DNA from 4 places in the Streptomyces sp. NPDC086549 genome. Region 1 is predicted to be linked to each of the others. Evidence: riboswitches for the same ligand, from Rfam matches in the RefSeq annotation. Region 1 holds a riboswitch; each other region holds the start of a gene.
The links. Region 1 has a riboswitch for cyclic di-AMP ahead of ACIPSA_RS40095 (transglycosylase SLT domain-containing protein). Riboswitches for the same ligand answer to the same signal wherever they lie in the genome.
Positions count from the first base shown of each region.

Region 1 (3,345 bases):
AGCTCGGCGCCGGCTACGTCTCCTCGGTCCCCGGCCTCTACTTCACCGGCCTCCCGGCCGCCGCGTCCTACGGCCCGGTGATGCGCTTCGTCTGCGGCACGGAGTTCGCCTCCCCGCGGCTGGCGAAGCACCTGGTGGCGGCACACGGCTGACATCCGTCCGGGCCGCCGGCCCAGGCCCTGGGTGTATTGATCACGAGCGTTGTCGACAGCCGCGGGGCTTGATCATGGCGAAGACCACGATGGGGAGGGAAGACGGGGAGGGAAGGAGCCCGCGGGCACCACTTGGGGCTGAGTGAGGCGGCCGGACGGGGGTGAGTCGGAGCGGCGTGGTGTCCGTATTCTCTGATCATGGCCGCTCCCCCCGCTTATACACTCATCGCCACCGACCTGGACGGGACGCTGCTGCGCGGTGACGACACCCTCTCCGACCGGTCCCGCGCGGCGCTCGCGCGGGCGGTGGAGGCCGGCGCGCAGCACCTCGTGGTGACGGGGCGCCCGGCGCCGAGAGTGCGGCCGCTGCTGGAGGACCTCGGCGGCAAGGGGCTCGCGGTGTGCGGGCAGGGCGCGCAGTTGTACGACGCCGGCGCGGACCGTCTGCTGTGGTCGGTCACTTTGGACCGGGAGCTCGCCGAGACCGCGCTCGGCAAGATCGAGGCCGAGGTGGGACAGGTGTTCGCGGCCGTCGACCAGGACGGAGTGGATGGGCTCACGCTCATCGAGCCCGGGTACCTGATGCCCCATCCGACCCTGCCCGCCGTACGGGTCCGGCGGCGCGACGACCTCTGGTGCGAACCCATCAGCAAGGTCCTGCTCCGCCATCAGTCCTTGTCCGACGACGAGTTGGCGGACGCGGCGCGCGGAGTCGTGGGTTCGCTGGCGACGGTCACCATGTCGGGGCCAGGGACCGTCGAGCTCCAGCCGTGCGGCATCACCAAGGCCACGGGCCTGGCGCTGGCCGCCGAACACCTCGGTCTGAGCCGTGAACAGGCCCTCGCCTTCGGGGACATGCCCAACGACATCCCGATGTTCCGGTGGGCCGCCCACGGAGTGGCGATGGCCAACGCCCACCCCGAACTGAGGGCGGTCGCCGACGAGGTCACCTTGTCGAACGAGGACGACGGCATCGCCGTCGTCCTCGAGAGACTCTTCGCCTGACCCGCGTCAGTCAGGGCCTGTCAGTAGGCGCTGTTGACGTTGTCCATGGAGCCGTACCGCGCGGCCGCGTAGTTGCACGCGGCCGTGATGTTCGCGACCGGGTCGTAGATGTCGAAGGACGTTCCGGCCACGTGGTACGCGTTGAACGTCGGGTCGATGACCTGGAGCAGGCCCTTGGACGGGATGCCCTTGACCGCGTTGGAGTCCCACAGGTTGATGGCCCGCGGGTTGCCCGAGGACTCACGCATGATGTTGCGGTAGATGCCGTTGTAGGTGCCCGGAATGTGCTTCTCCGCCATGATCGCGAGGGACTCGCGGATCCAGCCGTCGAGGTTGTTCGGGTACCCGGCCAAGGTCGTGGCGGGCGTGGTGGCCGTGGTGGCCGTCGGGGCGGCCGAGGCGGTGGTCGCGCAGACCAGCGGGACGGCGAGCACCGTGACACCGGTGCCGGCGAAGGCGAGCTTGCGGATGAGGCGGGACGTGCGGGTGCTGATGTGCTGAGCGGCAGCAGGCATGGCGAAGTTCCTCTCCGTCGCCTGCGAGGTGAGCTGTCGGGTTCGGGCGGGGAGGTGCCCGGCCGTGCCTCCGTGAGGCGGCACGACTTCACCCCTAGCCGTTCCGTGCGACGTGTGTCGTCCGGCCCGGCGACTTACCTGGTTCCCCCGCTCCTGCCTACGCGAATGAGTTCGTCGATGGGTTACGTCGGGCGGCGGCAGGATTAGGCGTCCGCCTGACAGGCTCGGAAGCTATGCGAGAGCACATGTCGGGAACAAGTACCTGATTCACAGAACGCACCATTTGACCTTGGTCTGATACGTATGAGGTACTTGATCCTTTGCGGGTGCCAAGCCTCAACTGACTTACGGGCAAAGGGTGGAACGGGTGTCGGGGGTGCGGTGCGCCATCGGGGCCACGTGACCCAACTCACGGAATAACAATCGCGGCGAAACGGACATGCAGGTCACGGCGGATCCGGTCGGTTCCGGGAGGTCGACCGCCGGATCGGGTGGTGGGCCGTGGTCGGGGCGGCCCTCGTTCGGCCAGACGGAGGACCGTGTCCGATGGATCGGGTACGTGGATCAGGTGTGGGCACCGGGTACATGGAGACCGGGTATATAGGAACGAAAAGTGTCACATCGTGGTGAATCTATAAATATCGAACCATATCTCCTGATCATGAACATACCGGTCGTGATCCGATACCGCCTGGGCTGTAACCGTGGGCGCTATCGGTGATCGAAACCTGACCGGATACGCTGACTTGAGTGATGGCAGCGACCTATCGACAAACCGTGTAATCGCCAGCAGACACCAGCAGACAGGAGACCCCACGTGACCGTCGTCGGGCCGTTCGGGCTGAGCGTGCGGGACCAGGCTCTGGAAGCCGATGTCCAGGCCGGAATGGCCGCTGTCGAGGAAGGCTTGCTCGAAGCCACCAAGAGCGAGGTCCCGTTCATCACGGAGGCCGCGCAGCACCTCGTGAGGGCGGGCGGGAAGCGGTTCCGGCCGCTGCTCGTGATGCTCGCGGCGCAGTTCGGTGACCCGTACGCGCCGGGTGTCGTGCCCTCGGCCGTGGTCGTCGAGCTGACGCACCTCGCGACGCTGTACCACGACGACGTGATGGACGAGGCGGCGGTACGCCGCGGGGTGGACAGCGCGAACACCCGTTGGGGCAACTCGGTCGCCGTCCTCACGGGTGACTTCCTGTTCGCCCGCGCCTCGCAGATCCTCGCCGACCTCGGCCCCGAGGCGGTGCGGGTCCAGGCCCTCGCGTTCGAGCGGCTGGTCACCGGACAGATCCTGGAGACGGCGGGGCCGTCGGACGGCCGGGATCCGGTCGAGCACTACCTGGACGTGCTGGGCGGCAAGACGGGGTCGCTGGTGGCCGTGTCGTGCCGGTTCGGGGCGATGATGTCGGGGGCCGACGAGACGGTCGTCGACGTGCTGACCCAGTACGGCGAACGGCTCGGCGTCGCCTTCCAGCTGGCGGACGACGTGCTCGACATCGCGTCCGACTCGCACGAGTCCGGGAAGACGCCGGGCACCGATCTGCGGGAGGGCATCCCGACGCTTCCGGTGCTGCGGCTGCGGGAGCGGGCGGCGCGGCTGGGGCTGGCCGAGGACATCGCGCTCTGCGAGCTCCTCGACTCCGACCTGACCGACGACGCCCGCCACGCCGAGGCGCTGG
Region 1 covers NZ_JBIVBS010000017.1:199,391-202,735, forward strand. The annotation lists gene ACIPSA_RS40085 (FAD-dependent oxidoreductase) at 1-152, shown strand, start outside; gene ACIPSA_RS40090 (HAD family hydrolase) at 351-1,157, shown strand; gene ACIPSA_RS40095 (transglycosylase SLT domain-containing protein) at 1,178-1,672, opposite strand; cyclic di-AMP (ydaO/yuaA leader) riboswitch at 1,676-1,859, opposite strand; gene ACIPSA_RS40100 (polyprenyl synthetase family protein) at 2,490-3,345, shown strand, end outside.

Region 2 (3,345 bases), on a different contig from region 1:
CTGCGCAATCAGCTCGTTCTCAACCTGGCCCGCGAGGACGTCCAGGAGTACCTCTGGGAGCAGCTCGACAGCCTGCTCTCCAGTGCCCCCGTCGACTATGTGAAGTGGGACTTCAACCGCTGCTTCACCGACGCGGGCTGGCCCGGGGACCCGTACCCGCAGCGGCTCTGGGTCGACCATGTGCGCGCCCTGTACGCCCTCCTGGACCGGCTGCGGGCGGCCCACCCGGGCGTCGCGTTCGAGTCCTGCTCGGGCGGCGGCGGCCGGATCGACCTCGGTGTGATGAGCCGTACCGACCAGGTGTGGACCTCCGACAACACCGACCCGCTCGACCGGCTCGCCATCCAGCACGGCTTCAGCCAGATCCACCCGGCGCGGATCATGGCCGCCTGGGTCACCGACAGCCCGAACCACCAGCTCAACGGCAGGGTCAGCTCGCTGCGCTTCCGCTTCGTGAGTGCGATGGCGGGCGTCCTCGGGGTCGGCGGCGACCTCGCGGAATGGACCGAGGGTGAACTCGCCGAGGCCCGGGAGTGGGTGGAGCTCTACAAGGACATCCGCCCGGTGGTGCAGCACGGCGAGCTGTACCGGCTGCGGCCGCCGGAGGGCGGGCTGAGTGCGGTGCAGTACGTGCGCGGGGACGAGGCCGTCGTACTCGCCTGGCTCCAGGCCCAGCGGTACGGCGAGCCGGCCCCGGCGCTGCGGCTGCGCGGCCTCGACCCGACGGCTTCGTACGAATGCCGCGAAACGGGCGAAGTGCATCGCGGTGCCGTACTGCTGCACCACGGGCTGCGTACCGGGCTGCGGGGCGATCTCGACGCGGCGGTCTTCCGTTTCCGGCGCATCTGAGTGGCATGCCCGGATTGACCCATTCATCCAAACTCGCTCCGGAATGAAGGGGCCTGGAAGACGGTGCGTGAGGAGCGTCATATCCGTGACCGTCCGTCGCGCGTCATGCCTACGTAATTCGCCTGCTTCCCCTGGGGATTGAGCAGGGAAATGCCGCGGGAATTCACGGAGGGTGACCGGGAATTCCCGTAACGGATCATGTGAAACACGGACACAGGGAATTTTCTGCTTGTCGCTCCGCATCCCGGTCGCTTACGTTCGCCCCAATCCGGACGGAACGCCGAATCCTGCCGCCGCCCGGAGTCCCCACACAATCACCCGTGTACGGCAGGAGCGGGGGACCCACCAGGTATGACTGCCTGTCCCGGTCTCCGGGACGGCTAGGGGTGAAGTCGCGCTCCGCGCGCGGCCGGGCAGCTCCAGCCCGAACCCGACAGCTCACCTCGCAGGCGCCGGAGAGGAATTCGCCATGCCCGCGAAGGGTAAGCACCGCCGCCCCAAGCCCCGCCGCTTCACCCGCAGGATCGCCGTCGCCGGTACCGGTGGCGCCGCGCTGGCGCTGCCGCTGATCGGGGCCGCCGGTGCCCATGCGGCCACTCCGCAGTCCGCTCCCGAAAAGGCCGTCCAGTCGCTTCCGACGTTCGAGAAGAAGGCCGCGCCGGTGCATTCGGGTGCGCGCACTTACACGGTGAAGACCGGCGACTACCTGTCGAGGATCGCCGAGGAGCAGAACGTCCGTGGCGGCTGGCACCGGCTCTACCGGGACAACCGCGAGGCCGTCGGCGACAACCCGTCGCTGATCCACCCCGGTCTGAAGCTCGCCCTCGGCAAGAAGGCCGCGCCGAGCGCCACGCCCTCGTCCTCGAACCCCTCGCGGCCGTCGTCCTCCTCCGCCTCGTCCGCGAAGTCGTCGTCAGCGCAGTCGTCGTCCGCGTCGGACGCTTCCGCCGCGTCGAACTCTTCCTTCGCGCCGGACGCTTCCTCCGCGTCGGACGTGTCGACGCAGAACGCCCAGACCACGACCGCCGGCGTCTCGACCGGGTACACCCTCCCGGTGACGGGTGCCGCCGTCGGCACCGGCTACCACGTGCCGGGCGGCATGTGGTCCAGCGGCTACCACACGGGCGTCGACTTCGTCGTCCCGACCGGCACCTCGGTCAAGGCCGTGGCCGCGGGCACCGTCGTCTCCGCGGGCTGGGGCGGCGCGTACGGCAACCAGGTCGTCATCAAGCTCGACGACGGCTACTACGCGCAGTACGCCCACCTGTCCCAGCTCTCCGTCTCGGCCGGCCAGACCGTGGTCGCGGGCCAGCAGGTCGGCCTCTCCGGCGCGACCGGCAACGTCACGGGCCCGCACCTGCACTTCGAGATCCGCACCACGCCGAACTACGGCTCGGACGTGGACCCGGTCGGCTACCTCCGCTCGCACGGCGCCCCCGTCGCGTGACGGCCGGCCCCGCCGGTGCGCCTCAACGCGCCTGGGCGGGGCCCTATTCCCTCGTTGGCAAACTATTTAAGAGTGTCTTATCTCACCGTTCGTCAACCTCTTCTTACGGTCGCGTAGGTCACATCCGAAGGTGAATCATGGGCCGATGTGGCAGACGATTCGAAGAGTGACAACAGATCAGTGATCGGGTCGTACGTGGCGGTGGGGGACAGCTTCACCGAGGGCGTCGGCGACCCCGGCCCGGACGGGGCATTCGTCGGCTGGGCCGACCGCTTCGCGGTGCTTCTCGCGGACCGGCGGCCCGAGGGCGACTTCGAATACAACAACCTCGCGGTACGCGGGAAGCTGCTCGACCAGATCGTGGCCGACCAGCTCCCGCAGGCCGTGGAACTCGCGCCGGACCTGGTGTCCTTCTGCGCGGGCGGCAACGACATCCTCCGCCCCGGCGGGGACCCGGACGAGGTGGCCGAGCGCTTCGAGCGGGCGGTCGCCCGGCTGACCGAGGCGGTCGGCACGGTCATGGTGACGACCGGGTTCGACACCCGTGGCGTGCCCGTGCTCAAGCACCTGCGCGGCAAGATCGCCACGTACAACGGGCACGTCCGGGCCATCGCCGACCGGTACGGCTGCCCGGTGCTCGACCTCTGGTCCCTGAAGACCCTCCAGGACCGGCGCGCCTGGGACGGCGACCGGCTCCACCTCTCGTCCGACGGGCACACGCGCGTCGCGCTGCGGGCGGGCCAGGTGCTCGGCCTGGAGATCCCGGCCGAGCCGGACCAGCCCTGGCCTCCGCTTCCGCCCCGCGGCACCCTCGACGTGCGCCGCGACGACGTCCAGTGGGCCCGTGAGTACCTGGTCCCGTGGATCGGGCGGCGGTTGCGCGGGGAGTCGTCGGGAGACCACGTGACGGCGAAGGGGACGCTGTCCCCGGACGACATCAAGATGCGGATCGCCTCGGTCGCCTGAAAGGGCGCCGCTCGCGGTGCACGGCGTGACGGCGCCGGAGCGTTCACCGCTCCGGCGCCGTCAACGCTTCCCGGTCCAGGCCG
Region 2 covers NZ_JBIVBS010000003.1:748,667-752,011, forward strand. The annotation lists gene ACIPSA_RS14320 (alpha-galactosidase) at 1-849, shown strand, start outside; cyclic di-AMP (ydaO/yuaA leader) riboswitch at 1,155-1,314, shown strand; gene ACIPSA_RS14325 (peptidoglycan DD-metalloendopeptidase family protein) at 1,319-2,296, shown strand; gene ACIPSA_RS14330 (SGNH/GDSL hydrolase family protein) at 2,477-3,262, shown strand; gene ACIPSA_RS14335 (TetR/AcrR family transcriptional regulator) at 3,306-3,345, opposite strand, start outside.
Region 2: linked by a shared signal. The riboswitch ahead of ACIPSA_RS14325 (peptidoglycan DD-metalloendopeptidase family protein) and the one ahead of ACIPSA_RS40095 (transglycosylase SLT domain-containing protein) in region 1 are both predicted to bind cyclic di-AMP.

Region 3 (3,345 bases), on a different contig from region 1:
GGCACTTCGGGCTTGTCGAAGTGGGTGTAGTAGAGATCGATGTAGTCGGTGTCCAGGCGGCGGAGGGAGGCGTCGGCCGCGGCCCTGATGTTCGCGGCGGACAGGCCCTGGAAATCGGGGTGCTGGCTCACCTTGGTCGCGATCACCACGTCGGAACGGTTGCCGCGGGCCTTGGTCCACTTGCCGACGATCGTCTCGGACTCGCCGCCCGTGTGGCCCTCGACCCACGCCGAGTAGGAGTCCGCGGTGTCGACGAAATTGCCGCCGGCGGCCGCGTAGGCGTCCAGGACGGCGAAGGAGGAGGCCTCGTCGGCGGTCCACCCGAAGACGTTGCCGCCGAGGGCGAGCGGGAAGACCTCGAGGTCGGAGGAGCCGAGTTTACGAAGGGAAGTCATGTTCTGTGACAACGGCCACAGCAGAACGGAAGATTCCGGACGCACCCGCAAAGATCCCGTAAACACCTGACCGGCAGCCCTGACGTCGGGGGGGTGTCGTCAGGACTGCCGGGGATCGAAGAGGTGTCTCAGGGGTTGACGCCCCTGCTGCGGAGCCACGTCATCGGGTCGATGCCGGTGGCCTGGCCGCCGGGGTGGACCTCCAGGTGCAGGTGCGGGCCGGTGACGTTGCCGGTGGCGCCCACGCGGCCGATGACGTCGCCGGTGCCGACCTTCTGCCCGACCGAGACGCTGATCGAGGACTGGTGGCAGAACCACAGCTCGGTGCCGTCGTCGAGGGTGAGGATCGTGCGGTAGCCGTAGGAGCCTGCCCAGCCCGCCTCGGTGATCGTGCCGCTGTGAATGGCCTTGATGAGCGTGCCCGTGGGCGCGGCGAAGTCGAGGCCGGTGTGGTAGCCGGACGACCACATGGCGCCGGCCTCACCGAAGGTCGAGGTGATCGTGTACGAGGAGGTCGGCAGCGTGTACTGCTTGGCCAGCCGGGCCAGCCGCTCGGCCTCGGCCTTCTTCTTGGCCGCGGCCTCCGCCGCCGCCTTGCTGTCGGCGGCCTTGGCCGCGGCGGCCTTCTCCGCCTTGGCGGCCGCGTCGGCGACCTGCTTGTCGGCGGCGGCCACGACAGCGGCGGCGGCCTTGCTGTCGACCTGGCCCTGCTGCCTCTCGGCCTGGGCCATGATGCGGTTGCGCAGCGCCTCACCGGCGTCGGAGGCGCCCTGGGCGCTGTCGGCGGAGGTCATGCCGACGTTGCTGAGGGGGGTGGCGGAGCCCTTGGGGGCGTCCGAGGAGGCGTCGTCGCCGAGCAGGGAGCCGACGGAGGGCAGGTCGGGCATGGAGATGGACACCGGCGGCTTGCCGGTGTTGGCGCTGGCCATGCCGCCCGCGCCGACGGCGGCTATGACGCCGACGCCCAGGACCGTGGAGCTGCGGGCGAGTCCGCCGCCGCCGCGCTGCTTGGCGACGCGGTGCCGGCCGCGTACCGGGCTGATGGACTCCTCGGTGGGGTTCCATTCCTCCCAGGGGCCCTCGTCGGTGCGGTAGCTGCCGTAACCGAAGGTCTCGGTGTGCTCACTCGGCACGAACGGGGCTGTGGGGGCAGGCCGGTTGGACGCCACGCGGGCGCACTCCTTTCCTTCCGCCGCCTACCGGGTTAGCTGACGGGTTCGGAGCAGGAAGGTCTCCTACGCGCGTATACCGGCCGTTGCTCCACGGCGGCTTCCGCGTGATTCACCCCAAGGTGGTGGTTCCCCGGTTCCCTCGCGGGATTCGGCGCGTGCGCACGGAGCCGACTCTTGTGACGGCTGGGACGACCGCGCTGCGTTATCGAACGTTAATAGACCCCCGTGTCAGATTCCAAGCTGTTCTGCTTGATCGTTAATGTTTTTCGTGCGGGACTTACACGCCATGACCGGCGAAAAACGGGCGAGTTGACCGCGGTACATGAGTCACCGCGGTTTTGATGGTGACTCGGATGTTACGCGGAGGGCTGCCATCCGGTCACTCTTCGTGATATTCGGACTGGTTCACGGGCCGGTCCACGGGCTGGTTCACGGAACACACAGAAAACACAGCAAACACTCAGGGCCGGAATCCGTGTACTGGATTCCGGCCCTGAGCCTTGAGTAGCGGGGACAGGATTTGAACCTGCGACCTCTGGGTTATGAGCCCAGCGAGCTACCGAGCTGCTCCACCCCGCGTCGGTGTGCCTTAAGCATACGCCATGCTCAGGGGTGCAAGTGCACGGGTTTATTCGCGGGCCAGCAGATGGCGGTTCGGCGCCTTGGCCCGGCCCTCGTACTCGGGCAGTACGACGACGTCGACGCCCTGGCCCGCCAGCAGCCCGCTGCCGTCGGCCCCCGCCACGAACGTGTCCGGCTCCCGCCATGCGGTGACCACCCGCCGTACCCCCGCCTCCAGGATCAGCCGCGCGCAGGGAGCGGGCCGCGAGGCCCGCCGGGCGCAGGGCTCCAGGCTGCTGTACACCGTGGCGGCGGCCAGCCTCGGGTCGGCCGGGTCGATCTTGGCCAGCGCCGCCTCCTCGGCGTGCACGACCGGGTCGTCGCCCTCCCGCGAGTGGCCCCGCGCCAGCTCGGTCCCGTCCGCGGCGACCACGACCGCGCCCACGCTGAACGCCGTCTCCGAGGGCGGGCACAGCGCCGCCAGCTCGCAGGCGATGCGCATCCAGTGCCGGTCCGCCGCGGTGACCGACGCCCCGGTGCCGGGCGCTGTCGGCTCGTAGCGCATCAGCACGACGTCCTCGATGCGGCGCGTCTCCGCGAGCCGCAGCCGCCCGCCCTGGTAGCCCCCGGGGCCGAACAGCCGGGGCGCCCCCGGATCCCCCACGAAGAGCGGGGCGAGGACCAGCTGGAGTTCGTCGGCGAGGCCTTGGCGCAGCAGCTGGGTGTGGATGGTGCCGCCGCCCTCGACCATCAGGCGGCGCACCCCGCGCTCCGCGTACAGGTGCGTGAGCAGTGCTCGCCAGTCGAGGTCGGGGCCCAGCGGGACGATGTCGGCGGCGAGGCCGAGTCCCCGTGCGCGTTCGGCGCCCTTCTCCGTCGTGTAGAGGACCTTCTCGCCGCCCGTGTGCCAGAACTTCGCGTCCGGGTCCAGATCGCCGGAGCCGCTGACGGTGACCTTGAGGGGGTACTCGGGCCGGCCTGCGGCCAGGCGGGCGGCCCGCCGCTCGGGCGAGTTGACCAGGAGGCGCGGATTGTCGGCGCGGATCGTGCCGGCGCCGACCAGGATCGCGTCGACCGACGCGCGCACCTCGTCGACCCGGTCGAAGTCGGCCGGGCTGGAGAGCAGGAGCCGCTCGGGGCCGGTGTCGTCCAGGTAGCCGTCGAGGGAGACGGCGGCGGACAACAGGACGTACGGGTACGGCATCGACGCGCTCTCC
Region 3 covers NZ_JBIVBS010000007.1:426,784-430,128, reverse strand. The annotation lists gene ACIPSA_RS24595 (aldo/keto reductase) at 1-395, opposite strand, end outside; gene ACIPSA_RS24590 (M23 family metallopeptidase) at 524-1,564, opposite strand; cyclic di-AMP (ydaO/yuaA leader) riboswitch at 1,572-1,731, opposite strand; tRNA gene ACIPSA_RS24585 (tRNA-Met) at 2,073-2,146, opposite strand; gene ACIPSA_RS24580 (dihydrofolate reductase family protein) at 2,196-3,332, opposite strand.
Region 3: linked by a shared signal. The riboswitch ahead of ACIPSA_RS24590 (M23 family metallopeptidase) and the one ahead of ACIPSA_RS40095 (transglycosylase SLT domain-containing protein) in region 1 are both predicted to bind cyclic di-AMP.

Region 4 (3,345 bases), on a different contig from region 1:
ACCTCCTTGCGCTCGTAGAAGCGCACGCCGCCGACGACCTTGTAGGGGAGGCCGACGCGGATGAAGACCTCTTCGAAGACACGGGACTGGGCGTTGGTGCGGTAGAAGACGGCGACGTCGCCCGCCTTCGCCTCGCCCGCGTCCGTGAGGCGGTCTATCTCGTCGGAAACGAACTGTGCCTCGTCGTGCTCGGTGTCGGCGACATACCCGGTGATCTGCGCGCCCGCGCCCGCGTTGGTCCACAGGTTCTTGGGGCGGCGGGACTCGTTGCGCTCGATGACCGCGTTGGCAGCGGAGAGGATCGTCTGCGTGGAGCGGTAGTTCTGCTCCAGGAGGATCGTCGTCGCGTTCGGGTAGTCCTCCTCGAACTGGAGGATGTTGCGGATCGTCGCGCCCCGGAAGGCGTAGATCGACTGGTCGGCGTCACCCACGACGCACAGTTCGGCGGGCTGGAGGTCGTACTCGCCGGACGGTACGTCCACCGGGTGCTCGGCGGTGCCGACGAGCTCGCGCACGAGGGCGTACTGGGCGTGGTTGGTGTCCTGGTACTCGTCGACGAGGACGTGCCGGAAGCGGCGGCGGTAGTGCTCGGCGACGTCCGGGAAGGCGCGCAGCAGGTTGACCGTCGTCATGATCAGGTCGTCGAAGTCGAGGGCGTTCGCCTCGCGCAGCCGCGACTGGTACATGGCGTAGGCCTGGGCGAGGGTCTTCTCGAATCCGTCCGCGGCCCGGGCGGCGAAGTCCTCCTCGTCGATCAGCTCGTTCTTCAGGTTGCTGATCTTGGCGCTGAAGGACTTCGGCGGGAAGCGCTTGGGGTCGAGGTCCAGGTCGCGGCAGACCAGCGCCATCAGACGCTTGCTGTCGGCGGCGTCGTAGATCGAGAACGACGACGTGAAGCCGAGCCTCTTGCTCTCGCGGCGCAGGATGCGCACACACGCGCTGTGGAAGGTCATCACCCACATCGCGTTGGCGCGCGGACCGACGAGCTGCTCGACGCGCTCCTTCATCTCGCCCGCGGCCTTGTTGGTGAAGGTGATCGCGAGGATCTGGCCCGGGTGCACGTTCCGCTCGGCCAGCAGGTGGGCGATGCGGTGGGTGAGCACACGGGTCTTGCCGGAGCCGGCGCCGGCCACGATGAGCAGCGGGGAGCCGGCGTGGACGACGGCGGCGCGCTGGTTCTCGTTCAGCCCGTCCAGGAGCGCGGCGGCGTCGAGCACCGGGCGCGGGGCGCCGTCGCGGTAGTACTGGTCCCGGTCCGGCGGCGCGTCGAACTTCCCCCCGAACAGATCGTCCGGAACCGGTTCCGGAGCGTAATCGTCCTCGGGCGGCGGCGGAGGTTCCTCCTCGTGGCCGCGGGGGGCCTGGAGGCTCGCCAGGAAGCTGTCGTCAAAGAGGCTGCTCATCGCTCTCCGAGTCTAGGGCGCCCCACCGACAAACGACCGCCGCCCCGGGAACAAGGCCGGCCCCGCACGCAAGGGATCTTCCCGGCCTGTGAGCCGGACAACAGCCTCACGCTCCGGAAACGTGCCGTCACGCGGACGGAATCCCACCCTCAGGTCACAAAAATGTATCGGGCATATCGCCCATCAACCTTCACACGGGCCACACCAGTTGGCTACCGTCTCGGGCGGGCCGTACGACACCCACCGGCGAACGTCGCCGGGCCGCGCGGCCTCCGCCGAGTCCGGCGCGCCTCCTCGCGGCAGCCGGAGCCGGGGACCCACCGACCTTGGGGTGAATCGGTCCAACTCTCCTTCGGGAAAAGGACCGTAGGGCAACCCTTCCGAACCACCCGCCCGAACCCGACAGCTAACTCGGTAGGCGGAACACGGAAGGAGTCGCCTCTCTTGGCGTCGCACCGCAAGTCGCGCCCCGCAGGTACCCGCGTAGCAGGCATACGCACCCCCGCCCTCGCCACCGCCGCCCTCACCTCGGTCGCCCTGCTGTCCCAGACGGCCGAAGCCACCCCCTCCGCCGACGGCAACAAGCCGAGCGTCGAGGAGGTCGAGAAGAAGGTCGACGACCTCTACCGCCAGGCGGAGTCGGCCACCGAGAAGTACAACGCGGCCAAGGAGCAGGCCGGCAAGCAGCGCAAGCACGTCGATTCCCTGCTGGACGACGTGGCCCGGCGCACGGACAAGCTGAACAAGGCGCGTGAGGAGCTGGGCTCGTTCGCCGCGGCCCAGTACCGGACCGGCGCCGCCGCGCCCGACACCGCCACCTTCCTGCTCGCGGACGACCCGCAGGACTACTTCGACCAGACCCAGCTGATGGGCCGGCTGACCTCACGCCAGAAGGACGCGGTCGACGACTACGTCACCCAGCAGTCCGCGACCATGAAGAAGCGGCGGGAGGCCACTCAGAGCCTCGAAACGCTGACCGAGTCGCAGGACGAACTGAAGACCGCCAAGGCCACCGTCCAGACGAAGCTCGCCACGGCGCGCGAGCTGCTGTCCAAGCTGACGGTGGCGGAGAAGGCGCGGCTCGCGGCGATCGAGAAGCAGAAGCAGGAGGAGGCCGCGCGGAAGGCCGCGGAGCTCGCGAAGCAGCAGGCGGCGGCCGAGAAGGCGGCGGCGGAGAAGGCGGCACAGCAGACGGCCGGCTCCACGGGCTCGACGACCTCCACGGGTTCGACGGGTTCGTCCGGTTCGTCGACCTCCACCGGCTCGACCGGCTCGACCTCCGACTCCACCTACACCACCAAGGCGGAGAAGGCGATCGCCTTCGCCCGCGCGCAGATCGGCAAGCCGTACGTCTGGGGCGCCACCGGCCCCGGGTCCTACGACTGCTCGGGTCTCACCCAGGCCTCCTGGAAGGCCGCCGGAGTCAACCTCCCCCGCACCACCTGGGACCAGGTCGACGCGGGCACCACGGTCTCCCTCGCCGACGCAAAACCCGGCGACCTGATCTTCTTCTACGACGACATCAGCCACGTCGGCCTCTACATCGGCAACGGCATGATGATCCACGCCCCGAAGCCCGGCGCCTACGTCCGCGAGGAGTCGATCTACTACGGCGGCGAGTCGATCATCCACAGCGTGGTGCGACCGGCCTGAGTCTTTCGGGGCACGCGCCCGCGTGCCCCGCCCGAAAGACGCACACGGCTCCCTAGCATCGGGCCATGCCCGCCTCCTCCCTGCGCGTCTGGTGGAAGCGGCGGCCGCCGACGGCCGGGGCCGCCGTGATGGCGACCGGCATCGTGTCGACGGGGCTGCGTCTGGCGGGCTACGAGGCCGTGTCCCTGGTCGCCCTCGCGATGACCTGTGTCGCGTGGCTGGCGCTGGCGGTGGACTTCGGCGTGGGGCTGCTGTGGGAACGGGAGCGGTGGGCGGCCGAGGCCCGGAC
Region 4 covers NZ_JBIVBS010000002.1:728,023-731,367, forward strand. The annotation lists gene pcrA (DNA helicase PcrA) at 1-1,403, opposite strand, end outside; cyclic di-AMP (ydaO/yuaA leader) riboswitch at 1,667-1,839, shown strand; gene ACIPSA_RS09975 (NlpC/P60 family protein) at 1,848-3,056, shown strand; gene ACIPSA_RS09980 (tellurite resistance/C4-dicarboxylate transporter family protein) at 3,122-3,345, shown strand, end outside.
Region 4: linked by a shared signal. The riboswitch ahead of ACIPSA_RS09975 (NlpC/P60 family protein) and the one ahead of ACIPSA_RS40095 (transglycosylase SLT domain-containing protein) in region 1 are both predicted to bind cyclic di-AMP.